DNA from 2 places in the Siminovitchia sediminis genome. Region 2 is predicted to be linked to the other one. Evidence: a T-box and tRNA genes for the amino acid it is inferred to sense, from the RefSeq annotation. Region 2 holds a T-box; the other holds one or more tRNA genes.

Region 1 (15,165 bases), on a different contig from region 2:
CAACAGCTCCGACTGTAAAGGCAATATGCAGACCGTAAATAATGTAAAATCCGACCGGGTTTCGGATATTCCCAATAAAGAAGGCAGTAAATATGGCTAAATATACATAGCCGAACAACAGGGTCATCACCACGTTGATCACGATTTCGAAACTGACCCACATATAGACAAGGCCGCTTTTCGATTTGTATGAAAACCGGTACGATAAAAAATATAACAGCAGCAATGTAATACCAATAGAAATTTCAACCGGTGAGGATGACCGGAAGATGAAGAAAAATGGCAGAAAGCAAAAAATAACCCAAACGTAAATACTCAGCCATTTATTTCTGGGAAAAATGCTAAACCAGCTATCCATACGAGTTGTTCACTCCTGTCTAATGGACCTATTATACCAATGTTCAAACAAGAAAAGCCATTCCGCCGCCGTGGAATGGCTTCTCTTTTTATTTCGTATTAAAACTCATCTGCTTCGCCTTGACATTCATCCGCTGTTTCTCTTTTTTAAACTGGCGTTGTGCATCCTTAAAAGTCACAAATGTTTTATTTTCAGGATCATACAATTTAAATTTCAGTGACTTGAGGCTCGTCCTTATCGTGATTGTAGTTGCATGTTGCAGAGGAGGATTGGATTCGTGTGCCTCTTCCAAATGATAATTCGGTACACGAGGCGATAAATGATGTACATGGTGAAAACCAATATTTCCCGTAACCCACTGCAGGATGCGCGGCAATTTGTAATAAGAGCTGCCCTCAACCGCTGCTTTTACGTAATTCCATTCAGATTCATCTTCAAAATAAGAGTCTTCAAAAGTATGTTGTATATAGAAAAGCCAAATCCCCAGTAATGCAGCGGTAAACATGACCGTCCCGTGAACAATGAGGAAAGCCTGCCATCCAACAGCCAGAATCATGGCTCCAAATAAAAGTATAATCATGGCATTCGTCAAATAGGTGTTGGTCCGTTCTCTTTTCCTGGCATTTTTTACATTAATGCGGTTGGAAACCAAAACCAGATATAACGGGCCCAATCCAAACATAACAAGCGGATTTCTGTAAAAACGATATCCGATTCGTCCCCAATTGGACGCTTGCTGATATTCGTCGATCGTCATCATCCAAATATCACCAATTCCGCGCTTATCGAGATTGGAGCTGGATGCATGATGAATGGCATGCTCTCTCTTCCATTTTTCATACGGAAATAGAGTGAGTATACCTGTCAGCGTTCCAAGCAAATCATTTGCTTTTTTATTTTTGAAAAACGATCCGTGCGTACAGTCGTGAAAAATAATAAAGATCCGGACGACAAAGCCTGATGCAATTACAGCTATTCCCAACGTCAGCCAAATAGAGACTGATAAGCTTTGGTAAGCCAGAAACCATAAGAGCAAAAACGGCGGGATCGTATTCATTATTTGCATCAAACTTTTTTTGGCGTTCGACTTTGCAAAGGCCGCTACGCCTTTTCGCAGCTCTTTCGTCTTCTCTTTATCCATGTAATCCACTCCTAAGTGATGTTATCTCTATCATAAAAGCCCTCCAACCTTTCAGGTAGACATAAACGTCATCACTTTGGGATGATAAATATCATATTTGTGAAATTTTTCACAAATACTATTTTTCCTGCACCGTACGATAAAGCGATTATATGGGAGTTGGAGCTTTATTGTGAGGTGCCTGCTTGCCTGCAGCTGCTGTCAACTCCCCCTGTCTCTTACAAAATTTAATCCTATAGAGAATTTCGTGTTGCCTTTTGGATGCAGCAGCCTGGGATGTGACATAATAAATTGAATTGCATTTTCAGAGGAGGTTAAACCGATGGGGGCAATTGAGAGAAATGGTTACATTTTTGAGCCGGAATATAGCGTTATTGAGCAAAACGGAGCAGTACACGTGTATCGGGAAGGGACATTTATCGAGGAACTGAAGTTTACATTTTCAGGAAATTACCCGGAGCCCGATCAAATAGAGAACTTGGTAGAAGAATATTGCGAGCGGAAAGGTATTTAAAAAAGGACGGGGATCATATCCCGCCCCTAACCGATCCTGGTTTAAAACCGTTACATCCGTCCGGACCTGAATATGGAAAAAATCATAAACAAAAACATGAGTCCAGCAATGATTGAGCCGATTTCAATAACAGGCATTCTGAACAGGAGCGCTGACTTATCGGCAATAGCTGTTCCAATGATCAATCCAACCATTAATATACTGAAGGATAGTAAAATGATACTAAAGGAAAGCCGGTTGCTGATTTTATCAAGACGCTGGAGAAAAGTCTGAAGCTCTTTAATATTGATGTCCAAACGCATCCTGCCTTTTTTTACATTCGTTGTTATGTCTTTCAAGTCTTTCGGGAGTTCCAGGAAAATGTCTATCGTTTCCACCATCTCGTCGAATGACTTTCTTAAAATGTTTCTTGGATCATATCTCTGTTTGAACAATTTTTCACTGAACGGTTCCACTGCCTTCATAATGCTAAAATCGGGGTCCAATGTGTATAAGATTTCCTCCATTGTCAATATGGATTTACCAAGGATGACCATTTCTGAAGGAATACGCACTCGATGCCGGTAAGCCACGGAAAAGACATCCGTGAGAGCTGCTCCGATACTCATTTCACTCAACGAAGCATCATAATATTTATGAATCAAGTGGTCCAAATCATACTTCAGTTCCGCCACACTGGTATCCTCATCCAGGAGATCCATGTCCTTAAATGTTTTAATCATTCCACTGGAACTTCCTTGACGGAGATGAATAAATAGAGAAACAAAGTAATTTTTCATTTCTTCCCTCAATTGTCCAACCATGCCAAAATCCAAATAAGCCACAACATTTCGTGGCAGGACATATATATTCCCCGGATGCGGATCGCCATGATAGAAACCATGCTCCAGCACTTGAGTAAACATTGAATCAGCCAACCGCTCCGCAACGATTTTCCGGTCATACCCCTTTTGTTCCAATTCATCGATATGGGTGATTTTTACTCCCCTAATCATTTCCTGTGTAAGCACTTTTTTCGTAGAATAATCCCAGTATATTTTCGGTATATGGACGCCGGGATTATGCAAAAATTGCTTGGCAATTCTTTCTCCATTTCGGCCCTCCCATTCATAATCCAGCTCATTGCGTAAAGAGTTGGAAAACTCCTCAAGCATTTCACGGATCCGGTACCTTTTCGCCCACTCGAGTCTTTTTTCTATCCCCCTTGCCAAGTCCAGTAAAATTTCCAGATCTGTATCAATCATGGATTGAATGTCTGGCCGCTGAATTTTCACCACTACTTCTTCACTTGTATACAGCTTTGCTGCATGAACCTGTCCAATGGAAGCCGTCGCAAGTGGGGTTTGGTTAAAATCCATGAAAAGGCGGTCCACCGGTTCTCCCAGTTCAAGTTCGATAATATCAGCCACCTCCTCGCAGGAAAAAGACTGAACATCATCTTGCAGCTTTTCCAGTTCAGAAGCAATCTCTTCAGGAATCATATCACGCCGGGAACTAGCAATCTGTCCCAGCTTAATAAAGGTTGGCCCCAAATCTTGCAAGGCGGTACAGAGTCTGGTACCCAAATCCTTTGCGTTTACGTTTTCTCCTTCATCCCGTGCTTTTTTTGAACGGTCCACCAAGCCTAACCGAAACAAAAAATGACTGAGTCCATTCTTCAAGAAAACATTCATGATTTCCTGGTACCGCTGGGTATGCTTCATTCTCCTTAACATTCTTATCTCCTCCTGCACCTGTATGTAACATTGGTCCGTCAGGGTGTTATGATTATAAAAACAAGTGTCTTATTGCAGGCAGTCCATTTAATAGTTTAGTATGATCATAGAGTAGCAAGCCTGCACGACTGCAGGAAACTATTGAGGGACATATCACTCAGAAAATCTCTTTTATGATATACCCTTCTCATATCGTAAAATACCAGACTTTCTCCATTTTCACTACAACGGTGCTGTATCCTGAAACAATCCGATCGGTACAAACAATCCAACCTTGCCATATACCTCGTGCTCCATTACAGCAAATACCACCCCGATGACTTGGCCGTCATGATCTATAACCGGACTGCCGCTGTTTCCCCGATAAACCGGGGCGTTCATCATTATCACCTCATCATCCCATCCGCTTAATTGTGTCGGACCAAGGATCGCCCCTTTATTGGCAATCCCGTGAAACCGAAGCGGGTTTCCGATAAAAATAACAGGATCACCCTCTATAAATTCCGGATCATCTGCCAGCTCCAGATAAGGCAAACCATCTCCCTTTACTTTTAATAAAGCCAGATCCGACTGTTCGTATACAGCCTCCACATCCGCTAAAAATATTCCGTTATCCGGAAAATCAACAGTTACTTGCTCATGGCCTTCGACCACATGCGCGTTCGTCAAGATCCTTCCGTCACTTGCAATGGAAAATCCGGTCCCCTTGCTGTCCCCGGCAGCCACTGTGACGACTGCCTTTTTAACAATTTGGATCTCCGGATCTGCCGAGAGCCTGGCGGATGCAGATAAAAATTCAAAAGTCGGGATAGAGTAAGATTGAATAACAAAGGAAAATGTACTGAAGAGAAAGACAACAGATATGATCCAAAACATCCATTTGGGAAACCTTCGAACCGGTGATTCTTCTTCAAAGGCTTCCTTTTGCATCGATTCCTCTTGGGCTAACCTGACAAGCTCCTGCATTTCCTCATCATTAATCGATTCAAAAAGGTCACTGTCTGCTCTGTCCTTTTTATCATTCAAGTGCATTTCACCACCTGGTAAGGCTTTCTTTTCGATTAATCGTAGCACAGAACAGACAAAAAAATCGAAACTCATTCATTGCAAGAATAAGTTTCGACAGTGATTTCCATTATTTCGTTTGAACCTGTTTTCCATATAACTGGTCCGTTTGAGGAGGGGCCGACCGCTTCATAAACAGTGCCAAAAAGAATGCGGCGGCTGCCAAAAGAGCTGAAATAAAGAATGCAAAATTAATTCCGCTCAACGCAGCCTGCTGCTCCAATGCATTTACCAATTCCTGGTTGTTTAGAGATTCACCGGCGGCTGCAACAGATTTGGCCAGCTCTTCCCCCTTCGTTTCCATTCGGTTATTCATTACTGTCACCAAAACTGCCGTACCAATCGCTCCAGCTATTTGCTGAAGTGTATTGTTCATCGCCGTTCCATGAGGATTGGCTGACATAGGCAGCTGATTTAAGCCATTGGTCATCACCGGCATCATGACAAGCGACATTCCCAGCATCCGGACCGTGTACAGTACCATCAGGTAATAATAGCCGGTTTCCATTGTCAATTGACTGAAGAGGAAAGTTGTTACAGTCATTGTCGCCAGGCCGATGGCAGCCAAGATCCGTCCCCCGTATTTATCAAACAGCCTTCCGGTGACCGGTGACATCGCTGACATTAAGATAGCACCGGGAAGCATTAAAATTCCCGCATGAAAAGGGGATATTCCCCTTACAGTCTGGACATAGATAGGTGTCAGAATCATCCCGGAAAACATGGAACCCGATACAATCACCATAATGACCGATGATAAGGCAAACATCGGATATTTATAAATCCTGAATTCCAGCATTGGATCTTTCATATACAGCTGACGGAAAATGAAGATCACAATGGAAATCACCCCAATGGTGATCGTCCCATATACCTCAGGAACTGCCCATCCCTTATCTCCGGCTGTGCTAAATCCATATAAGATACTTCCAAATCCAATACTTGATAAAATCAGCGACAAAACGTCCACTTGAATATCACGAACAGGCGTAATATTTTTTAATTTAAAGAATGCGACAACAAGAACGATAATGGAAAAAGGAAGGATGATTTCAAATAGAGTCCTCCAGCTATAATGCTCCACAATCCAACCGGACAGCGTCGGACCAATCGCAGGCGCTGCCATAATAACCAGTCCGAACATTCCCATGGCAGTCCCCCTCCGTTCTACCGGAAATGCTGTCAGCATGACGTTCATGAGGAGGGGCATCATCATACCGGCACCAGATGCCTGAATCATCCTTCCTGCAATCAGTACTCCAAAGGAAGGAGCAAAAGCAGCTAGTGCTGTCCCTAACGTAAACAGCGATGTAGCAGTTAAAAACAAATTCCGGTTGGTAAACCTTTGAATAAAAAAGGCACTGGCCGGAATGAGTATCCCGTTGACAAGCATATACCCATTTGTCAGCCATTGAACAATAGCTGGTTTCACATCAAATTCTTCCATAATTGTCGGAAGAGCTACGTTCAGTAAGGTATTATTCAAAAATGCCACAAATGCGCCAAAAAAAAGTATGGCAATCATGCCATAGGGAGGTTTCTTATGTAATTCTTCTATATTCATTCTGCGATCCATCCTTATCCTTTCAAACATATGTCTCCAAACCGTTCAACTATACATTACTATCACATTTTATACTCTGTGTTCAACTTTTTCAACAAAAACATTTTACTTATGGATGAAACATTGATAAATAGGCAAAAAGTAGTTAATATTATATTATACACTCAGTTCAAAGGTGATGAGATGAAGGATCGGAAACAACGGGTTTTACTAGCAGCCCAAAAACTTTTTATTGAAAAAGGCTTTGCCGCTACATCTGTTCAGGATATTTTAAACGAATCCAACATATCGAAAGGGACCTTTTATAATTATTTTTCTTCAAAAAATGAGTGCCTTATTTCGATACTGGCTCATGCCCACGATATAGCTTCTGCCAGGAGACAGGAATTATTAATTGGTAAAGACCCTTCGGATATAGATGTGTTTGTAAAGCAAATTGCCGTTCGGATGGAAGTCAACCGGGAACAACATCTCATCCCTTTATACGAAGCAATCTTTCATTCGGAAGACCCGGAATTAAGTGAGTTTGTTAAAAAACTGCATATTTATGAACTGGCCTGGCTTTCGAAAAGACTGGTTGATATTTACGGCGAAATTGCAGCCCCCTATGCCATGGATGGCGCTATTATGACAGCTGGTATGATGAAACATTATATACATATTTGTATGAATCATTTAAATAAGGATATCAACCGGCATCAGTTGATTTACTTCGTATTAAGGAGAATCGAGGCCATTATGGCTCATATGATGGAAACAAACGATCAACTGATAGGTCAACAGTTTCCGCTCCCTGCTGATTACAATTGGAGCAATCATACATTGACCAAAGAAACATTGATTGAACGCCTCTCCAGTTTTGCAAACTCGGTAACAAACGATTCAAAAGCTGTCGAGTACATTGAATTTCTCGCAGAAGAACTAAAGTCCGAACAGCCTAGATTAGCTCTGCTCGAAACCATTTTATTAGCGTTTGGGGATGTTTTCACCGGTTCTTCAAAAGAAGCTGAGGCAAAGGAGCTGGCGTTTACTATTTATACCTACCTAAAGGAATTAAAAAGCAGCCTCAATAAATGACAGGTAAAACTTCGTTGCCGGTACAGTCGTTTCTGCCTATTCACTTTATGCTCAGCTATAAGTTTGCCGCTTTGCCGTTTGAGACATAGCCCAAAAAAGTAACCTCCGCAGCAGAAGGTTACTTTTTTTGTTTATAGCAAACAAAGATCCCAACGCTTATCATCTGATATTCCGCAAACTATATAATATCCTTCCATGATCACACCAGGCGCTATTTCAATACCTTCCTTGATTCCACTTTTTCTTTGCCGTTATTTTCAAAAAAGTACCCAAAGTTTCAGAGAGACAAACATATGAGATTCCTGGAAGCCCTTGATAACGTTTCGTCTCATTTTCCGAGGGGTATAAACAAAATAATAATTGAATGTTTTTAGGACATACTAATCACGTAAAAAAAACTGTCGTGAGGAGGCTTTACCTTGGCTGAAAACAAAGATCAACAAAATGAGCAGGACATACAGCGCGAAACACTGACTACTAGGCAGGGGCACCCCGTAACGGACAATCAGAACATCCGGACGATTGGAAATCGCGGACCTGCAACGCTTGAGAATTATCATTTCATTGAAAAGATTTCACATTTTGACCGTGAAGAAATACCTGAGCGTGTTGTACATGCCAGGGGAACCGGTGCCTTCGGATATTTTGAGACATACGGAAAAGTGGGAGATGAGCCAGTAGAAAAGTATACGCGGGCAAAAGTGTTTTCTGGAGCCGGGAAGAAAACCCCGGTCATGGTTCGTTTTTCTACAGTAGCAGGAGCGAAAGATTCACCGGAAACCGCACGGGACCCGCGCGGTTTTGCAGTAAAGATGTATACCGAAGACGGAAACTGGGATCTTGTCGGGAATAATTTAAAAATCTTTTTTGTCCGTGATGCAATGAAGTTTCCAGATATGATCCATGCGTTTAAACCTGATCCGGCTTCGAACGTGCCACATCCTCAGCGCATGTTTGATTTCGTGTCCCGTTCACCCGAGGCAACACACATGATTACATTTCTGTTCTCTCCGTGGGGAATCCCTGCTACATACCGGCATATGCAAGGATCCGGTGTCAATACGTATAAATGGGTAAATGACAAAGGTGAAGCTGTACTGGTCAAATATCACTGGGAACCAAAGCAAGGGATTCGTAATCTGACACAGGAAGAAGCAGAAAAGATTCAAGCCAAAAACGTGGGGCATGCGACACAAGATTTATATGAGGCGATTGAACGCGGAGAATACCCGGAATGGGAGCTGTTTGTCCAGATTATGGAGGATGGCTATCATCCTGAACTGGACTTTGATCCGCTTGATAATACAAAACTTTGGCCGGAAGACAAGTTTCCGTGGCTCCCTGTGGGCCGCATGGTTCTAAACCGCAATCCTGTAGATTTCCATGCTGAAATTGAGCAGGCAGCCTTTGGTACCGGGGTGCTTGTCGACGGAATGGACTTTTCTGATGACAAAATGCTGCAGGGCCGGACGTTCTCTTATTCCGATACACAACGCTATCGTGTAGGTCCTAACTACCTGCAATTGCCTGTAAACGCTCCAAAAGTTCCTGTCCGATCGAACCAGCAAAGGGGACAGATGGACTTTCGTACGAGAGAAGAAGTGGAAAAGAATCCCCATATTAACTATGAACCGTCCATGCTCGGAGGGTATAAGGAAACAGGCAAGGATGACCGTTTACCGCACCAGCCTGAATATAACGCAGCTGCTGTGAGCGCACCGATTGACCGTCCAAATAATTACGGACAAGCGGGTGAAACATACCGTGCGTTTGAAGAATGGGAGCGTGAGGAACTGATCAAAAACTTGTCCGATGCGCTTGCGGTATGCGATAAACGTATTCAAGACGCCATGATTGAGCACTTTACCCAAGCTGATGAAGACTATGGGCGCCGGGTGAAGGAAGGCATTGAAATGAAAATGAAAGAGTTAGAAAATATGGAGAAAAATGAAGTTCTAGGCCGAGAAACAGGCCAGACTAAATTTGGCCAAGGCTCCATAGACGCGAACAAAGCAGTGGAAGATGCAGTGAAGAAAAGCCGGGAAACCGACGGTTACTAGTTATACAGCTGTCCAGAGTTCTTTCTGGACAGCTTTTCCCTTTTTTACAGCGATTGTTCACTGTTTCTGTTAACCTGCTGAGTTTTGTGTTTATTCAATACATCTGCAAGGTTCTCTTTCATTTCATCAGTCGTTATCATGCAACTAACGGGAAATCCCCTTGTTTTCAATTTTAACTCATAGCCGTCGTTTACTGCTCTTGAATAACCATAATATTTATGGTTTCGGTCAATGGGAACAAACTCATAGGATTTGATGTCCTTCCACGAAATGAATCTGCTGCCGCACAGCAGGCCATCAGGAATGATTGCAAACATGTTCAATAAATCGTGAGAATAAGTCAGAGGAAGAAAAACAAGCAAATAAAATGACCAATTAAAAGGTTGAACAAACACCCCAGCGATAAACATACCAGCCACGAATATAAGCATTATAACGCTTAGTATAATGCCGGCTTTCTGCTTAGAATATGTTGGAACCTCCACTGGTTTTTCGGGATGCCTCCGAATCATTGCCAACTCTTCAGTACTCGCCGGCAGAATCACTTTCTGTTTCATTTTTATTAAAACTTGAATAAACCTATAAAAGAAATAACCTAAAACACATAAAAATATAAGATCCATCCATAACTTCACAAACCATCCTCCTAACACGCCTATATGGTTACATTGTAAGTGTATTAATAAAAAAAGATAATTGGCAGGAAATAAAAAAAGAACCGGCTACTCTCAGCCAGTTCCTATTTTCCTGAACCTTACCCCTGATTCGGGCTTTCTTTCTGCGGTTGTGATTTCTGCCCTTCATTCCCCTGTTCTTTACGCCCTTCCCCTCCAGTTGCAGGAGGCGGCTCGGGAACTGGAGCTTTGTTATTCCCCTGCCCGCCTTGGTCATTGCCGGGATTTCCGGGCGGTACTTCCTTGTCAGCAGGCGGCTTGGGATCCTTTTGCACGGGACTTTCCTTCGGCGGGTTATTAGGTTTAGGCTGGGGGTTTTCTGGTGTTTGCTGATCCCCTCTATTTCCGTCTGCAGGTTTTTTCTCCGGCGCTTTCTCAGATTTTTTCTCAGAATCTTTCACCGGTTCTTTCACTGGCTCCTGCTTTTCCTCTTCTTCTTTGTCATCCTCCTCGCCTGCCTCTTCATCCTTATCCTTTATGACTGGTTCCTTTTCTTCGGTTTTTTTCGGGTTATCGGAAATCGCCGGCTTTATCGGCTTCGTCCCTTTGACAAACAATTCAACCTGATTCCCGACTGTCACCTTTTCAACGGAGGAAGGCATTTTAAAATCAGGAGTCTCTTTACCTTTTGACATTTCAGACATAACGGCTTTAAATATCAATTTGGCATTATGAGAATCTTTCATTTGTACAAAGCTGTCCTGCGTGATCTCATCATATCCCGTCCATACAGCAGCAGTGTAGCGAGTTGTATATCCGGCAAACCAGGCATCTGTTACTCCATTTCCATGAATATGGTCGGGCAGCTCATTGGTCCCTGTCTTTCCGGCCACTGGAAGGCCAGGGATGTTGGCCATCTCACCGGTTCCTGATCTGACAACGGTTTTGAGCATATCCGTGATCATATAAGCTGTGTAATCACTCATCGCCTGAACAGGTTCAGGCTGAAGGTTTTTCTCCTTCCCGTTCGGATAAACGATTTTTCTTACGGTGTGCGGTTCATGAAACACTCCATTATTTCCAAACGCTGCATAGGCACCAGCCAATTCTAAAGGAGAAACCCCATATTCAAATCCTCCGATGGCGTAGGATGGAAAAACTTCATCCAAGTGTAGACCGAGCGCAGCAGCAAAATGTTGAGCCTCTTTTTCTCCTGCTGCCTGCATTGCTTTAATTGCAGGTATATTATACGACCATTGCAAAGCGGTTCTCATGGAGACATTGCCATGAAATTTATTATTCCAGTTTTTAAAGACCTTTCCGTTCAATTCGATGGGTTCATCTTTAATTTGCTCGTAAGTGGACCACTTCAGCTTTTCAATAACCGGTCCATATGCCATAATCGGCTTGGCTGTCGAGCCAGGCTGGCGCTTAATGTGTGTGGCATAATTAAACCCTCTTTGTACACTCTCTTCTTTCTCACGGCTGCCCCCGATGGCCCGAACTTCACCTGTCTGCGTATCCAGAAGGACAACACCCGCCCGGAATTGATCATCCGGATAGTTAATATATTCGTCTGTTTTCAAAACTTTTTCCGTCAATTTCTGCGCTTTGGGATCAAGCGTCGTATAAATTTTCAACCCTTGTGTGTACAGTGCATCTTCATCAAAACCTTTTTCCTTCAGCTCTTCTATCACCCGATCTGTAAAGCTGTTATATGTATGCTTACGTTTTTTCTCTGTAAGCATTTCCTTTACCGGTATCGATGAAGCTTCTATTCTTTCCTTTTCCGTAATCCAACCATTTTTTTGCATTAATGCCAGAACTGTATTTCTTCGCTTTTCAGCAAGATCCGGATATTCAAACGGGTTGTATCCGCTCGGCCTTTGAGGTAATCCTGCCAGTAAAGCTGCTTCACTGACCGTCAAGTCCTTTACTGATTTTCCAAAGTACACCTCTGCTGCTGTTCCGACACCATAGGCCCCTTCTCCAAAATAAACTTTGTTCAAATACATCTCCAATATTTCTTTTTTGCTGTACTTTCTCTCCAACTTAAGAGCCAGGTATGCTTCCTGCACTTTCCGCTCCATTGTTTTTTCAGGCGTTAAAAAAGAAATTTTGACAAGCTGCTGCGTAATCGTGCTGGCTCCTTCAGCCCCAAAACCTTCTGTGATATTTGCTGCAACAGCGCCTGCTACACGTTTCATATCAATTCCTTGATGTTCCCAAAACCGCGCATCCTCGACAGCAAGGAAGGCATTTTGCACCGTCTTCGGAATGTCTTCCAAAGGTACAATTTTCCGATATTCCTCTCCTGCCACATCCATTACTTTCTTATTATTCATATCATAAATGGTCGAAGACTGCGGAGAGCCAAGAAGTTCCGGGTTTAATTTGGGTGCTGATTTTACATACGACATTGCGGTAAAACCGAATATTCCTGTTAACAAAAGGCCGCAAATCATAAGAAACAAGATTGTACGAATGGCCAGCTTACTTACGATGGTTGTTCTTCTTTGACCATCTTTCTTATTTTTTTGATATTCGCTGCGACTGGGATAACTATCCCCCATGACCACATTCCCCCTAAAATGTCATCATCATGAGAGAACGCAAACCAAACAAGCCTTTTCGCTGTACAGCCAATAACCATGTACCCGGAAAAGCCTGTTTTGCTTCTCATTAAATCCCTATTTTACGTTCTTTTGTTTGAATATTATGTCGTTTCTTCACCTTGGCGTTAGGATATTTTTCAACCTTTTTCGCTCAGTTCATCTGAAAGAATCTATTAAAAAACTTTTAAAAAAATCCTTATATTTTTTTGAGCATTGTGCTATAATAGCGGAGTAAGTTTTTTGCCGTGGTGGCGGAAAGGCAGACGCGCTAGATTCAGGTTCTAGTGTCCGAGAGGGCGTGTGGGTTCGACTCCCACTCACGGCATTCCGATTGCATTTCGGCTTGGCAGAGGGCCAAGTTTGGAAGACCACAAATGTTTGAACACATGATGAAAATAACGGCAAAAAGCAACGTATAATTTTTTATGCGTTGCTTTTTTATATTGAAAATAAGCGAGTGATTCCTTCTGTCACCGCGAATTCATAGAATACTTGTTTACGGTCATGCCGGAATCAAAGATGATATAGAAAAATAGCGGCTCATTAACACACGGATCATCGTATATAAGACTAAAGTTGTTACGTAAACAAGAAACAAAAAATAAAGTGCTTGATGTAAAAATAATAAAGCAGCATTAATCCAACCGGGATTAGGATCATTAGGATGGACCCTTCGGGTGCACAGAACGCCTCGGTCTTGCTCCCAGACAACGGAAAGTCCCATCAGCCAAGCCTGCCAACAGAAGTGCCCTGATGCAGCAGAAAATCGCCTAAATAAGATCAACCCGCAGGCAGAAAATACTAAACGAAAAGCCTCGATTTCTTTTACCCCAATCCCGATAATCCTAAACATATTTTACCATGTTTTTTAAAATAAAACAGTTATTAAGTTTGTTGATGAGAGGCAAAAAAGCTGATTCCCTCATAAGGAGAATCAGCTTTTTTATCATTATGCCACATCGTATCCTTGATCTTCAATGGCTTCTTTCAAAGCATCCACTGTAACTTTTGATTCATCATACGTAACATCTACTTTTCCGGCTTCCAAGTTCACTTCCGCCGCTTTTACGCCATCCAATTTTTTCAATGCTCCCTCTACTGATGCTTTGCAATGTCCGCAAGACATGCCTTGTACATCTAAAGTTTTCCTTTCCATACTTTTTCACCTCCTTATCATCCTTCTTTTTATAATTTCACTCGTTTCAATCGAAGCGAGTTAGAAACAACACTTACTGAACTTAATGCCATAGCTGCTCCGGCAATCCACGGTGCGAGAAATCCTAAAGCTGCAACCGGAATACCGGCTGTATTGTATCCGAATGCCCAGAAAAGATTTTGACGAATATTTCGGATCGTTGCGTGGCTGATATTTATTGCTTTTGGTATGAGGAGCAATTCGCCCCCAAGAATTGTGACATCTGCCGCTTCTATGGCTACTTCGGTTCCTGTTCCAATGGCAATTCCGACATCTGCCGTCACTAATGCCGGTGCATCGTTCACCCCATCCCCCACCATAGCTACTTTCTTGCCTTTTAATTGAAGTTCCTTTACTTTATCTGCTTTTTCTTCAGGAAGGACTTGGGCAATGACCTGATCGATGCCCACTTGTTTCGCAATCGCCTGAGCGGTTCTTTCGTTATCTCCTGTTAACATGACCACATGAATTCCCAATGCTTTCAGCTGTTTAATCGCCTCGGGAGCCGTTTCTTTAATCGAATCTGCCACCGCGACGATTCCGCGATACTGGCCGTCAATGGCAATCAGCATGGCTGTTTTTCCGTTTGTTTCATATTCAACCATCACTTGTTCAGCATCTCCAACATCAATTTGATGGTCTTTCATTAACTTGCGGTTTCCTGCAAGAATCCATCTTTCAGAAATCTTCGCCTCGATCCCATGCCCGGGTACGGCATGGAAGTCTTCAACATCCAAAAAGTCCAACCCTTTTTCTGTTGCGTATGCCACAATGGCTTCTGCCAGCGGATGTTCAGACCCTTTTTCTGCGCTGGCCAATAGCTGTAGGGTTTCTTCATCACCCGAAAAATTCATTACTTCCGGTTTTCCTTTTGTGATGGTTCCTGTTTTATCCAAAATTACAGTATTTACTTCATGAGTACGCTCTAAGTGTTCACCGCCTTTAAATAAAATTCCGCTTTCGGCCGCTTTTCCTGTGCCAACCATGATAGATGTCGGTGTGGCCAGTCCCAGCGCACATGGACAGGCAATCACCAGGACAGCAATGGCTGCAACGAGTGCAGGTTCCATTTGTCCCGGCTGGACAAAGACAATCCAGATGACAAAAGTAAGGATTGCAATACCGATGACAATCGGAACAAAATAGCCTGATATGACGTCAGCCAGCCTTTGGATAGGCGCTTTAGATCCTTGTGCTTCTTCGACTACTTTTATAATGGAAGAAAGAGCGGTATCCTTTCCTACTTT
Region 2 (15,165 bases):
ACTATGCAGTATGACTTGATGCCCAATGGTCACTTCATCCTCAATAATCAGCGGGTTACCCGGACTTTGATGCAGAACAGAATTATCTTGAATGTTCACCTTCTTTCCGATAATGGTCGGAGCAACATCTCCTCTGATCGTGCAGTTAAACCAAATGCTGGACTGTTCTCCAATCATCACATCGCCTGTAATGGTCGAATAATCTCCAACAAAAACAGAAGAAGGGATTTGTGGAATTTTCCCTTTATAAGAATACACAGACACCCTATACACCCTTTCAGCCAAATCGTTTAAACCTATCATAGCGCTTTCGGCAAGTTGTTGTCACTCCTCATTCGACAGGTGCCTGGCACGCCCCGGAATATGTCGAATGGTTTGAAAATGAAGTTTTTCCGCCTCCAGGCAAGATTTCCAGGGTGAAAAAAGGGTAAAATAAATAGAGAAATGAAATAAGAAGGGGAGTTATAGATATGCGGAGGTGGGAAGCAGCAGGGAAGGCCAAGGGTGTGATGGTCATTGTACACGGGGCCATGGAACACCAGGGCAGATACAAGTGGCTCCGTGAAATGTGGGTTTTAAACGGATATCACGTTGTCATAGGAGACTTGCCCGGTCAGGGGTTGACTACAAGATCTCACAGAGGGCACATTGATTCATTCAAAGAATATGTGGTGGAAGTAAAAAAGTGGCTCCGAGAAGCAGAAGAGTATGGATTGCCCGTTTTCCTCCTGGGACATAGTATGGGCGGCTTGACCGTTATCCGCCTTCTTCAGGAAGAAAATGAAAATATTGCGGGAGTTGTTTTATCCTCTCCCTGCCTTGGGCTCGTCCATTATCCGCCCATGCCCGTCAATGCATTGTCCGTCGGTTTAAATTGGATTGCTCCGGAGCTGAAAGTGGAAAGTCAATTGGATATCCATCTGGCCACGCGTAATGCGGATGAGAAAGACCGGGCTCTGAATGACAGTCTGTACGTGACTAAAGTATCTATCCGCTGGTATCGGGAATTATTGAAAGCGATGAAAGATGCTTTCGCTAACATTTCAAACTTTCCAGATATACCTCTTTTAGTTATGCAGGGCGGGGATGACAAAATTGTCCAGAAAGCCGATGTCCAAAGATGGTTTAATGGGCTGCCTCTATCCGAGAAACTTTATAAGGAATGGCCGGCATGTTATCATGAGATATTCAACGAGCCGGAAAGATACGTAATTTTCGACTATGCCAAAAATTTCACAGACCTGCAGGTTCGGCTGTTAGATCAACTAAAGCAAGGTGATGTTTCTCGTGTTGCCAACCCATCCCCTATCACTCATGAATAAAGTATACAAGGAAGTTCTGCCTGCAGTTCATCAAGAGTTGTCCTATTGGAAAGAAAGGGCATCCGCTATTCCCGATAAAGAGCTCAGGCAGCAGGCCCTTGCAAGTATCCGTGATAAAACCTTTCATTGCGAAGGAGGAGCCATCATGGCTCTCACCGCTTTAGAACATCAAAGAGAAGCCATAACATTCATAGTGGCCTATCAAACGATCAGCGATTATCTAGATAACTTATGCGACCGAAGCACTTCCATGGACCCAAAGGATTTTGCTGCTTTGCACGAATCCATGGCAGATGCCTTGACCCTTGGCGCGCCTGAGCGTGATTATTATCGTTATAGAGAAGAACGGGAGGATGCAGGGTATCTGGCAGAATTAAAAAGAACGTGCCAGGCCGTTTTGGAAAAAGTACCGGACTATGAGGTGATCAAGCCCTTTTTACTTGAGCTTTGCAAGTATTATTGTGATTTGCAAGTACATAAGCACGTATCCATCGAAGAGCGCGAGGAACGTCTCGAAAAATGGTTTAAACAGCATGAACGGATTCTTCCCAAAATGGAGTGGCATGAATTTTCAGCATGCTCCGGCTCCACACTCGGGATATTTTGCCTTGTTTCCTACGGATTCAGAGGTGATATGGAGGAAAAGCATGCAAGGACTATTCGTGAAGGTTATTTTCCTTACATACAGGGGCTTCACATTTTGCTTGATTACTTCATTGATCAGGAAGAGGATCGTGAAGGCGGGGATTTAAATTTCTGCTTTTACTATAAAAATAATGAAGAAATGCTTAACCGTTTCATTCATTTCATGGAAGAGGCTGATCGTCATACAAATAATCTGCCGGACGGGAGGTTTCATCAGCTGATCCACCGAGGGCTGCTCGGTATATATCTTTCCGACCGGAAAGTAATGGAACAGGCCGATGTGAGGGCAATCGCCAAAAAATTGATCAAACGCGGCGGACTCATCAGTTATTTCTTTTATTGGAACGGACGAGCCTACCGGGCATTTCAACGAATGTTTGCCGGATCGGAAAAGTGGGTCTCTGCTCCCGTTAAATCATAATATGTACAGAGGACTCCTTAAACAAATCCTATCTGCCAGAAGTCTGTTTGTTTGCCAGTCATTCATTGGAAACCTGTCATACCATTGGAAAGCGGATAGACTTGTGTAACACCTGGATGTTCTGCGCCTCTAACGTGCCTTCCCGAAGTTCTATATTTCACGCAAGGGGCTTTTGCCAAAAACCCTTGCGTGAAAACCAATCACCAAAAACAGGTGCCTGCTGGGTAGCGGAGTTGGAATTATTTTTTTTCAAATGCCAATAAAAATGGCGGATTATTTTTTTGGTTAATAAAACCATATTGGAGGACATGGACTTTGGATTGGTCCAAATCTTTAGCAAAAGCTAACACGTGATCGCGTTCAAGGGCCCCCTCTTCATGGCCGGGATAGATGACAAGACACAGAACGCCTCCTTTTTCTAACACAGACAACAGTTGAGTGATGGCAGCAATCGTTGTTTCAGGTTGAGTGACAACCGTTTTGTCACCGCCCGGCAAATAGCCGAGATTGAACATGGCTCCACTGATTTTGCCGTGTGTCTCTTGAGGCAGGGACTCCGTGAGAGTTTCATGGCCTCTCTGAAACAAGGTCACCCTGTCAGCAACGCCGTTTTCCTCCAGAAGCGAAGTGGTATTTTGGATGGCCTGCTGCTGGATATCAAAACCAAATACACGGCCGTTTTTCCCGACAAGCTTGGCGAGGAACAAGGTATCGTTTCCGTTGCCGACAGTCCCGTCAATGGCGTTTCCGCCGGGTCTGACTACCCTCTGCATCAGGGAACGGGCATGCGAAAGTACCCCTTCAATGTTCATAACGGTTGACCTCCTTCTTTTTCTACAAGAAATTGTATCATAACTGTACAGAAGAGAGTACAAACTATAAATGGCAGGTGTAACGCCAAGCCATAGGAAAAGGGGAGGATGTTTTGACAACACGGGAGTCCATTGATTCTTTTATCAATAAATGTGAATCGGCCATTTTATATGCCGAGGAGCAGTACGAGCAAGGGAGACGGCAAGAGCACTATCATGACGTGGAATATAGTGATGCTTTGCATGAGCTGGAGTCCATGACCCAACAGATTCAAAAAATGGCCGACAGTGCCAATGCGCAGCAAAGGGAACAGCTTCACCGGGTTCGCCTTAAGGTACAACAGCTTCAAAACAAAATGATTCTTTTGGACCATGACAGACCGATCTACAGCACATGGCACTAAGTTAGATCAGCCTGCAGAGAACAGGAGATGTCTCTGCAGGCTGTTTTGTTTTAAAACAGGCTTAAGACTTTCTGGTTGATATCATCTTGAAAACATGTCTAAAATTGTCTACAATGGGGAATAAAGGACTTATATATACTAACGGTTAAAAAGGACCAGTAATGGTGTCATCCTGTTTTCAGAGAGCCGGCGGATGGTGGGAGCCGGCCGGGACCATCATGAACTCCCCTTTTATTCTGCAGGTGTGAAGGAAGCTTGCCGCTATCGGCAGTATTCTTGTAATGCTTGCCGTTTTCTGCGTTAAAGATCAAGAAGCGAGTGGCCTTTTCACTAATTTGGGTGGTACCGCGGGAGACAACAACCTCTCGTCCCAGGATTTATTTGGGGATGGGGGTTTTTTTAATTGAACAAGTCAGGAGGCATTTTCATGGGTTACAGCCATAAGGAAGTAGAAAAAAAATGGCAGCACTATTGGGAAGAAAATAAAACATTTAAAACGACAGATGATGAACAGAAAGAAAAATTCTATGCGCTGGATATGTTTCCGTATCCGTCGGGAGCCGGGCTTCACGTCGGGCATCCCAAAGGATATACGGCATCCGATATTCTAGCTCGCATGAAACGCATGCAGGGATATAATGTACTTCATCCGATGGGATGGGATGCATTTGGTTTGCCGGCAGAGCAGTACGCTATCGATACCGGAAACGATCCTGCTGAATTTACTGCACATAATATTGAAACGTTCCGCCGCCAAATAAAATCTCTCGGTTTTTCATATGATTGGGACAAGGAGATCAATACAACAGATCCTGAATACTACAAATGGACGCAATGGATCTTTTTAAAATTGTTTGAGCATGGTCTTGCGTACGTTGATGAAGTCCCTGTGAACTGGTGCCCGGCATTGGGAACGGTACTGGCAAATGAGGAAGTCATTGATGGAAAGAGTGAGCGTGGCGGACATCCTGTGGAACGCCGCCCCATGAAACAGTGGATTTTAAGAATAACGAAATATGCAGACCGTCTATTGGAAGACCTGGAAGACCTTGATTGGCCGGAGAGTATCAAGGAAATGCAAAGAAATTGGATCGGCCGTTCTGAGGGTGCGGAAGTTACTTTTGCCATCGATGGGCACCCGGAATCGTTTGATGTCTTTACAACCCGCCCTGACACATTGTTTGGAGCGACGTATGCTGTCCTTGCTCCGGAACATCCATTAGTTGAAAAAATTACTTCTCCTGAACAAAAGTCGGATGTTCAGGCCTATATTGATCAAATCAAGTCAAAAAGCGACCTGGAAAGAACAGACCTTGCGAAAGAGAAGACAGGGGTGTTTACAGGGGCTTATGCCATCAATCCGGTAAATGGTGAAAGGATTCCAATTTGGATTGCGGATTATGTGTTGATGAGTTATGGTTCAGGGGCCATCATGGCAGTTCCTGCACACGATGAGCGCGACTATGAATTTGCGAAAAAGTTTGGCCTAGAAATCAGAGAAGTAGTGGCTGGCGGCAATGTCAATGAAGAAGCCTATACTGGAGACGGCCCTCATGTAAATTCAGGGTTTTTAGATGGGATGAACAAGGATGACGCCATTTCTGCGATGATTGAATGGCTTGAAAAAGAAAGCTGCGGTACGAAGAAGATTACTTACCGGCTCCGTGACTGGCTGTTCAGCCGCCAGCGATATTGGGGAGAGCCGATTCCAATCATTCATTGGGAAGATGGAACGATGTCTGCTGTTCCAGAGGACCAGCTTCCGGTACTATTGCCTGAAACGGATGAGATCAAGCCTTCAGGTACAGGAGAATCTCCACTTGCCAATATTACAGACTGGCTGCACGTGGAAGATCCGGAAACCGGGAGAAAAGGACGCCGTGAAACGAATACAATGCCGCAGTGGGCGGGAAGCTGCTGGTATTACTTACGATTTATTGATCCGCATAACAGAAAAGAGCTCGCAGATAAAAAGTTATTGAAGGAATGGCTGCCGATTGATATTTATATCGGCGGTGCTGAGCATGCCGTACTTCACTTACTCTATGCCCGCTTCTGGCATAAATTTTTATATGATATCGGCGTTGTCCCAACGAAAGAGCCGTTCCAAAAACTGTTTAACCAGGGAATGATTCTTGGGGAAAATCATGAAAAAATGAGTAAGTCCAAAGGAAATGTCGTCAATCCGGATGATATCGTAGAAAGCCATGGGGCAGATACGCTCCGTTTATATGAAATGTTTATGGGGCCGCCTGAAGCTTCAGCTGCATGGTCCACAACAGGCTTGGACGGAGCACGGCGTTTCCTTGATCGAGTCTGGCGCTTGCTTGTTGCCGATGACGGAAACCTGAGCAGTAAAGTCAAAGAGGTGACAGGCGGTGACCTTGAAAAGGTCTATCACCAAACGGTCAAGAAAGTAACAGAAGACTATGAAGCGATGCATTTCAATACGGCCATTTCGCAATTAATGGTCTTTATCAATGAAGCTTATAAAACGGACGTACTTCCTAAGGAATATATGGAAGGATTTGTTAAAATGTTGTCCCCCATTGCTCCTCATATTGCTGAAGAATTATGGGAAAAGCTGGGCCATCATGAAACAATTACGTATGAATCTTGGCCTGTTTACGACGAATCCAAGCTTGTCGCAGACGAGGTGGAAATTGTCGTTCAGGTGAATGGGAAAGTTCGTTCCAAGCTGGTCGTATCCCGTGAAGCCGGTAAAGCAGAATTGGAAGAACTTGCGTTGAAAGATGAAAAAATCCAATCCGTTATTGAAGGAAAAACGGTTCGTAAAGTCATTGCAGTACCAGGAAAACTTGTAAATGTGGTAGCAAACTAAAAGGCTGTACTTTCGGTCGTCATCACAATTGATGACGGCCGTTTTCTATTAGCTGGGACAGTCCTTCACTGCCAATATGGCTTTTTCAAAGAAGTTTGCTGCCTCCGATTGCCTATCCATTAGGTTCGTCGGCAAGTTGAGTCCATACAAGCTGATTGGCGGTAAATGCAAACTTTGGTTCCGCTGCATAATTTCTATGATGATTCAGTAAGCTTTGTTATAATGAGTAAGTAATTTTAATGAAAGGTGATCAATAATGGAGGTTAAAACAATTAAAGCCGATGAGGTCAAGACCAAGCTGGCAAACGGTGAGACACTTTTCTTAATAGATGTACGTGAGAATGAGGAGGTGAGGGAAGGAATGATTCCCGAGGCTGTTCATATTCGTATGGGGGACATTCCTGGGCACCTCGATCAATTCAATAAGGAGACTGAATATATTATTATTTGCAAAGCCGGCGGCCGAAGCCATAGAGTTTGCGAATATCTCACAGCCCATGGATATAAGGCAGTGAACATGGTGGGCGGTATGGACGACTGGAACGGCGAAACCAAGCCGAAACAATAGGAAATGAAAAATTCTCAATTGTATAAAATCTTTTCTGCCCGTCTATACTGTGGTTAAAAACGGAGAGGTGGGTGCCATGCTGCAGGTAAAGCTGTTTGATTGTGAACATGAAAAAGACTTAGAAGAAGAAATCAATCAATTCATCGGCGGGCTGGAACAAAAGCAAGTGGTGGATATAAAATATAACATCGCTGCCCTTCGCGAAGGGACGGACGAACAAATTTACTGTTTCAGCGCTATGGTTATGTATATAAAATAAGGGCTCCAACGCACGGAGCCCTTTTATTTTTCCTGGCTGTACATAGCGCTGTTTACTCCTGCCAGGCGTCCTGTTACAAGTGCCGCTGTAATATTATAACCTCCAGTGTATCCATAAATATCCAGTATTTCTCCGCAAAAATAGAGCCCCGGCATTTTCTTGGAGGCCATCGTTTTTGGTTCGATTTCTTTTATAGAGACACCTCCGCCGGTCACAAAGGCTTTTTCAAGAGGCAGCGTTCCATTTACGGTAAATCTGAATTGTTTGCATACCTGTGTGAAGTTTTTAATTTTCTCGGATGAAACAGTTGTGCATGGAGCCGAGGGGTCCAGGTGGCTTTGTTCCAGCAGGAATAGCAGGTACCGTTCCGGAAGCAGGCCTTTCCAGGCATTTTTGAGCGCCTTTTTGGGCTCGTCCTTTGCCAGCTTGACCAGCTTTTGAAAAAGTTCCTCCTGATTGATGGCCGGAAGTGCATCAAGGTTCATGACCACTTTAGCTAATTCCCATTTTTTCTTGGCCTTAACAACAAATTGGCTGCATCGCAAAACAGCCGGTCCTGAAATACCGAAATGGGTAAAAATCATGTCCATTTGATGGGTAATAAGCGGTTTTCCTTTGGGGTTGAGGACACTTAGTGCAACATCCCTTAAAGAAAGTCCCTGCAGCGTCTTTTCTATAATAAAAGATTCATCAGAAGTAAGCGGGACCTCTGTCGGAAAAAGTTCGGTTACGGTATGGCCGGCTTTTTGCGCCCATGGATAGCCATCCCCTGTCGAACCCGTCTGTGGAACAGATTTTCCGCCGACAGCCACAACGACAGCCCGGCTTTTTATTGTCTCTCCTGTTTTCAGCAGAACGCCTGCAGTTTTTCCATTGTCATAAAGAACATCTTCCACCGAACAATGGATACGGATCTCGACCCCGAGCCTTTTCATATAATCCAATAAGGCATCGACAACGGATTGTGCCCGGTTGGAAACCGGAAACATGCGGCCGTGGTCTTCTTCTTTCAGCTGAATTCCAAGATTTTCGAAAAAGCGGATAATATCTTCGTTATTAAAAATGGAGAAGGGCCCGTACAAAAAGCGGCCGTTGCCAGGGATATGACGGATGATTTCTTCAATAGGCAGCCGGTTGGTTACATTGCATCTTCCTCCGCCGGAAATTGCCAGCTTTCTGCCAAGCTTATCGCCTTTATCGATTAAAAGCACCTGTGCGTGTTGTTCGGCTGCTGCAATAGAGGCCATTAACCCGGAAGGTCCTCCGCCAATTACAATTACATCATATGTCAATATCAATCATCACCTTCATTTTCCATTTCAATCTTTTTATTGTAAATGGCTGATTAACCAAAAGCAAATCACAAGAGGTGTCTCATTGTCAAAACGAGTCGATCACTGTAAACTAGAACAGGGGATAGAATGGATTACTTACATAAATCAAAATAACGGAGAGTCAGATGCTGAATGTCATCTAAATTAATTCGAGGAACTTTTATATTAACGCTGGGCACAATTTTATCCAAAGTGCTTGGCCTTCTCTATGTCATTCCTTTTTATAAAATCATCGGCGGGGCTGATCAGGCTGCGCTTTATACGTTCGGTTATGTGCCTTATACGATCTTTATCAGTATTGCGACGGCGGGTGTCCCGCTTGCTGTATCAAAATATATTGCGAAATATAATGCACTGGAAGAATATGCGGTTGGGCGCAAGTTATTTCGCTCGGGCATTTATGTCATGCTGGGAACAGGGGTTGTTTCCTTTCTCGCTATGTACGGGCTGGCGCCGTGGCTGGCTGAAATTGTATTAAAAGGCGCTGAATCCGAATATTCAACGGAAGATGTAGCAGCGGTCATCAGGGCTGTCAGTTTCGCCTTATTAATTATTCCGGTCATGAGTTTGATGAGGGGATTCTTTCAAGGACACCAGTCTATGGGGCCTTCAGCAGTATCAACGGTTGTAGAACAGCTGGCAAGGATTATCTTTTTGCTGTCAGGAGCTTTTATCGTTTTATATGTATTAAAAGGAAGTATGGTAACCGCCATCAGTGTTGCCACATTTGCGGCCTTTATCGGCGGTTTGTCCAGTTTTGCCGTTCTTTTATGGTATTGGAAGAAACGCAAGCCGGGATTGGATGAGCTTTTGCAGCACGACCGGCGTTCCATGGATGTCTCATTGCCAAATATGTATAAGGAAATCCTTATGTATGCTTTTCCATTTGTTATGGTTGGCATTGCGAATCCCTTGTATCAATTTATTGACCAAATCACGTTCACACGTGCGATGGCAGCAGCCGGAAATGCGTCAGGAGCACTCGATGCTCTTGGAATATTAAATATGACTACACACAAGCTTGTTATTATTCCTGTTTCATTGGCAACTGCTTTCGCCTTGACCATTGTCCCTCTAGTCACAGAATCTTTTGTGAAAAATGACAGAAGACAGATGTTTCGCCAATTGGACCAAACTTTTCAAGTACTGCTCTTTATTACGATGCCGGCGGCCATCGGCTTGTCGCTTTTGGCAGAGCCCATGTACACCATGTTTTATGAATACGACGAGTATGGAGCTCAAGTATTGCGCGCTTACGCACCTGTTGCTATTTTGTTTGCATTATACTCAGTTACCGCTGCTATTCTTCAAGGAATCAATGAGCAGCGATTTACGATGCTGAGCCTTCTAACAGGGCTGCTGGTCAAATTGGCTGTAAATATCCCATTGATCCGATTGTTTGCTGCGGAGGGAGCAGTATACGCCACAGCATTAGGATATGGGACAGCGATTTTCATTAACTTTATAGTCATCAAAAAATTTGCACGCTATCCATTAAAGCTTGTGTACAGAAGGACTATATTAATAGGGATTTTTAATCTGGTGATGGCGGTGCCGGTGTATCTGATATACAAAGGCCTGTTATGGTTCCTGACACCGGAATCTACGATTCAGTCCATACTCATCATCGTCATATGTGCTGGAGCAGGGGCAGTAATCTATGGATATCTTGGTCTGAAATCAGGCCTGGCAGATCGATTGTTTGGTTCCAGAGTTCAAAAAATAAAACAAAGGCTGCGGTTGGAATAAAAGAAAAAAGAGGCTGCCCAAACGGCGCCTCTTTTTCCCCCATGTTACTTATGGAAGGTCATAATATTCTGGACGGGTGAAACCCAATTGCCTTTCGATCCTTGACACTCGCCGGTCCAATCTTTCAAACTGGTTTCTGAGTCGATCCACTTGCCGTTCAAGCTGGTCTATTCTTCTATTAATATTGCCGCCTCCGCCTCCCGGAAAGCCGGGGAATCCAGGAAAGAATTGGCCTTGCTGTCCTGTCTGAGGTTGAAAATCCATTGGCTGCATGCCTGTTGGCTGCATGCCCGTCGGAAACTGCTGCATCCCCGTTGGCATTGGCTGCATTCCTGTACCCATTGGAGGCTGTTGTCTGTAATCCATGATATTTCACTCCATTCTTTTCATTCCTGCATCAATAGCCTATGTAAACACGGAAAAAGCGTATAGACGATCGCCCAATTGGGTATTTTTCCAAAAAATAATCTGGGGGTAAATCCGTTGAGAATTGATAAATTATTGGCCAATATGGGGTACGGAAGCCGTAAAGACGTAAAAAAGCTATTACGAAGCGGAAAAGTCACAGTGAACGGAGAATCGGTCAAGGACGGAAAGTTTCAAGTCGATCCTGTAAAAGATACCGTGCTGGCTCTTGGCGAGGAAGTCCATTATAAGGAATTTGTTTATTTTATCATGAACAAACCGCCTGGATTCATTTCGGCGACAGAAGACATACAAGAACAAACCGTTATTGATCTGCTTGATCCAGAAGATGTTATTTTTCAGCCGTTTCCCGTCGGACGTCTTGATAAAGATACTGAAGGATTGTTGATCTTGACAAATGATGGTCAAACGGCGCATCAGCTGCTTTCACCGCAAAAGGAAGTTCCCAAAACTTATTTTGCTGTCATTAATTCAACCGTAACGGAAGAGGATAGAAAGGTATTCGAAAAGGGAGTCACTCTGAATGATGGCTATCAAACCAAGCCTGCCAATCTGGAGATCATTAAATCTGGGATCTATTCTGATGTTGAGATTACGATTACAGAAGGTAAATTTCATCAAGTTAAGCGTATGTTTGAAGCAGTCGGAAAAAAGGTGCTGTATTTAAAACGCCTCTCCATGGGGCCCATTATGCTGGATGAGACTTTGGAGGCCGGAGAATATCGAGAAATGACCGAAGAAGAAATCCAACAGATCCATTCGTATGTAAGCAGTAAAACAGAACACCGCTAAAGAGGAAAAGCCCTGGAGAAGGCATATCCCTGCTCCGGGGCTTGGCTTATAAAAGTCGGGGGCTTCGAGGCGCCTCCGCTTTTCTAATGGTCTAACGACGCACAGAATGTGCCTTCAGAAGGCAGGGGCTCGAGGTTGCTCCGGTCTACCCGATGAAGGCAAAGAGAATGCCTCCTTTGGTTCGCCCCCCATCCTTGCCGCCCCTGTGCAGCCGTCTTGCGCTTTTCTTATTGTCCAGCTCCGGCGCCTAGCCCCTCGAGGTCATAAGCCAATCACAGCTGAAGGCAAAGAACGCCTTCTTCTGTGCTCGTCTTATGCTTGTCGGGGCTGATCGAGGCGCTTCCGCTTTTCTAACTACGACGTAATTTTCACTTTTTTATCGGTTGTTGTCCACTTCCCGCGACGCGGGCTGCTAATCAGGTCATTGTATTCTAACACATTCAAATCCCTTTGAATGGTGCGAGGTGTACTTCCGAATGCGTCTGCCAATTCCCGTGTGGAAACTGTACCATTTTCCCGGATGTATAAGTATACATCTTTAATTCTGGTAAGCATTCTGTCTGTTGATGGTTTCAAAAAACCACTCCCTCATCTTAAATTTCCTTGGCAGAAGGTGCGGACAGCTATGCCTGTTGCTTTGGATTTGTATAAAGTTGAAGGACAACTCCTTTACATCGTATGGTAGACATCACCGATAGCAAAACTTAATTGTCAGACACTTCTATTTTAACTTATTTATTTGGATAAAGAAAGCTTTATAAGCGGCTTGGAAAGATTTGTCGGTTGCCAGCCAGTATTCCCTCTATAAGAAAAACTGAAACCTTTGCAATGCCTGCCCGTAGGGAATAGTGTTAAGCAGAAAGGAATGAATTCGCTATGTCACTACTCACGGTCGATATAAAGGAAGCCGGCTATAAAAATAAGGAACCTGCCATCTCAAATGTACACTTTGCTTTGGAACAGGCAAGCCTGACTGGAATGATCGGAGCCAATGGAGCAGGAAAAAGTACGACCATTAAAGCAATTTTAGGAGAATTGCCTTTCCTGGAAGGAACGATCGAAATGGAAGAAGGGACAGCCTATTCATATATACCCGAAAGGCCAGTGTATTATGATGAACTGACTTTATGGGAGCATTTTGAGTTTGTTGGAGCAGTTGAACAGCTGGGGGAGGGGCATCTAAACTATGCCCGAGAATTATTGAAAAAGTTCCGTCTTTATGAACGGATGCATGAATTCCCGGGAACGTTCTCCAAAGGAATGCAGCAAAAGGGAATGATCGCACTTGCATTATTTACGGGACCCCGGTTGTTAATCATTGACGAACCATTCATGGGACTGGATCCTTCTTCCACCCGAATGCTGCTTGAATTATTAGATGAAGAAAAGAATAAGGGGACCGGGATTCTCATGTGTACGCATATATTGGATACCGCCCAGCGGATATGCGACTCATTCATCGTCATCGAGCGTGGAACGGTGAAGGCAGCCGGAAACTTGTCAGAGGTACTCACCCAATGCGGCGCCGGCGATGGAAGTTTGTATTCCTGCATTACAACAGAGGATGAGCTCAATGACTAGCCGCCAGCTGCTTTTTCGAAGAATCAGGGAAAACTGGCATTTTCAATACTCTGTACTAAAGTCTGTTGTAGACTGGACCGTTCTAGTTTACCTTGTATTGCCCGCTGTTGGTATTTCTTTCTTTATTTACAGGTCCTGGTGGATAGAGGCGCCAGGCTGGATAGAATCTGTTCCTTTCGGACTGTTTTTTTCGATTTGTTTCTTTTTATTGTGGGGAAGTACCTTCCAAACCTATATCAGAGAAGCCGACAATGTTTTTTTGCGAAAACAAGAGCGGCTTATGCTTCGCATGAAGCAGGGTGGAATAGTCCTATCCTCGATGACAGCTATTCTTTCAGGAGGATTCTTATCAGCACTTATAGCCCCTTTTTGGATGTTGCATTACGGATACACAGGTACCGATCTGGCGCTGTTTCTCAGTCTATGGGTCTCTTTAAAATGGATGATCATGGGGATCAACAGCAGGATGAATGTTCAGCTGAGTGGGTGGAGGAGTTTCATCAGAGGGATTCCTGTTGCTGCTTTTGCTGCATGTATTTGGTGGGGAAGCTATCATGCGTTTCTGTCAGGCAGCTTGATCTCTATGTTTTCCATTGTCTTGTTTAATACACTGGTCTCTATGTTGTTCGTTAGGAAACGATTTACCTCGATACATACTTTTGAGCAGGATCTGTCCATTGATCAAAAGGTAAAATATAAGTATACGGAATTCATTTTCGGGTTATCTATGGACATGGAAAAACTCCCAAAGCCAAAACCGGTTCGCAGGAGTCCCAGACTTTACTCCCGATCCAATCGGATTTTCTCCAGGCGTACCGAAAAAAATGCCTTCTTGGAACTGTTTATTAAAGTCACGGTCCGTGATACTCAATATATCAGGGGCTATTTGCAAATACTGGGTGTTACATCGGCAGCCATTGTTTTTATACCGCCATTCTGGTTAAAGCTAACAATAGTGATCTCGGGGTATTTTTTTCTGATGATCTGGATAGGCATTGTTTGGTATAGGGTGGCGGGCAGCCATCCTTTTACTAAAAAATACACGGAAAATTACGGCTATGCGAAAGCTAAACGGCTGGTGACCATCATCCTCTCCATCCCCTATATTTTTATCAGCGGAGCGTACATTGTAATGTTCCAGTCTCTTTCCCTTTTTTTAGCCGGATAAATCGTTGTACAATAAGAACATTGACAATAGTCCAAAGGAGTATTAAACATGGCAAAAATCGACTGGAAACAAGAAGTGCATAAACGAAAGAATGAATTAATCCAAGATTTACAAGGATTGCTTCGCATTCGCAGTGTTTTGAATGAAACGAATGCAACCGAAGAAGCCCCTTTGGGGACCGGAGTAAAAAAAGCGCTGGAGTACTTGCTCGATCTGGGAAAAAGAGACGGGTTTCTGATTAAGAATGTAGGTAACCTTGCCGGTCATCTTGAAATGGGCTCCGGTGACGGGCTGATTGCAGCCCTTTGCCATGTGGATGTTGTTCCGGAAGGAGATGGCTGGATTGTTGATCCATTTGGCGGTGAGATCAGAGAGGGAAGAATATACGGCAGAGGAGCGATTGATGATAAAGGGCCTACCATAGCTGCATATTATGGGATGAAAATTGTAAGAGATCTTGGCCTGCCTATTGATAAGCGTATCCGGTTAATTATTGGGACAGATGAGGAAAGCAAATGGCGATGTGTCAATCATTATTTTGAGAATGAAGAAATGCCTGATAGGGGATTTGCCCCTGACGCAGACTTTCCGGTTATCCATGCAGAAAAGGGAATAGCTGACTTTGACTTAAAACAAAATCGTAATTCTTTAAGAGAAAAAGGGGCGAAAATTACGCTTATTTCCTTTTTTTCAGGCAGACGTTATAATATGGTTCCAGATTACGCACGGGCAGTATTGGACATCCAGCAGGAACAAACTGAGATTCTCCAGCAGTTTAACGACTTTATCTATCGTCAGGAATTAACCGGGAGATATTATGTAGAAAGCGGCTATGTTGTACT

The links. A T-box is a leader RNA that pairs with one kind of tRNA and senses whether it is charged. The one in region 2 lies ahead of leuS (leucine--tRNA ligase), so its partner is inferred to be a tRNA-Leu.
Region 1: it encodes a tRNA-Leu, which carries the amino acid that the T-box ahead of leuS (leucine--tRNA ligase) is inferred to sense. The anticodon was not compared.

What each region holds. Positions count from the first base shown of each region.
Region 1 covers NZ_JBHUEO010000062.1:8,341-23,505, forward strand. The annotation lists gene ACFSCZ_RS15735 (sensor histidine kinase) at 1-358, opposite strand, end outside; gene desA (Delta(5) desaturase DesA) at 447-1,499, opposite strand; gene ACFSCZ_RS15745 (YbxH family protein) at 1,822-2,013, shown strand; gene ACFSCZ_RS15750 (ABC1 kinase family protein) at 2,064-3,728, opposite strand; gene ACFSCZ_RS15755 (S1C family serine protease) at 3,951-4,760, opposite strand; gene ACFSCZ_RS15760 (DHA2 family efflux MFS transporter permease subunit) at 4,864-6,357, opposite strand; gene ACFSCZ_RS15765 (TetR/AcrR family transcriptional regulator) at 6,541-7,434, shown strand; gene ACFSCZ_RS15770 (catalase) at 7,854-9,494, shown strand; gene ACFSCZ_RS15775 (hypothetical protein) at 9,539-10,129, opposite strand; gene ACFSCZ_RS15780 (transglycosylase domain-containing protein) at 10,249-12,681, opposite strand; tRNA gene ACFSCZ_RS15785 (tRNA-Leu) at 12,966-13,048, shown strand; gene copZ (copper chaperone CopZ) at 13,673-13,879, opposite strand; gene ACFSCZ_RS15795 (heavy metal translocating P-type ATPase) at 13,909-15,165, opposite strand, start outside.
Region 2 covers NZ_JBHUEO010000019.1:47,863-63,027, forward strand. The annotation lists gene ACFSCZ_RS08515 (gamma carbonic anhydrase) at 1-264, opposite strand, end outside; gene ACFSCZ_RS08520 (alpha/beta hydrolase) at 471-1,322, shown strand; gene ACFSCZ_RS08525 (tetraprenyl-beta-curcumene synthase family protein) at 1,279-2,388, shown strand; gene mnmM (tRNA 5-(aminomethyl)-2-thiouridylate-methyltransferase MnmM) at 2,628-3,200, opposite strand; gene ACFSCZ_RS08535 (YtzC family protein) at 3,314-3,604, shown strand; T-box leader at 3,742-3,980, shown strand; gene leuS (leucine--tRNA ligase) at 4,032-6,446, shown strand; gene ACFSCZ_RS08545 (rhodanese-like domain-containing protein) at 6,700-7,014, shown strand; gene ACFSCZ_RS08550 (sporulation protein Cse60) at 7,091-7,273, shown strand; gene ACFSCZ_RS08555 (BaiN/RdsA family NAD(P)/FAD-dependent oxidoreductase) at 7,297-8,565, opposite strand; gene ACFSCZ_RS08560 (putative polysaccharide biosynthesis protein) at 8,740-10,356, shown strand; gene ACFSCZ_RS08565 (hypothetical protein) at 10,405-10,722, opposite strand; gene ACFSCZ_RS08570 (pseudouridine synthase) at 10,840-11,574, shown strand; gene ACFSCZ_RS08575 (DeoR family transcriptional regulator) at 11,929-12,150, opposite strand; gene ACFSCZ_RS08580 (ABC transporter ATP-binding protein) at 12,451-13,155, shown strand; gene ACFSCZ_RS08585 (ABC transporter permease) at 13,148-14,323, shown strand; gene pepV (dipeptidase PepV) at 14,372-15,165, shown strand, end outside.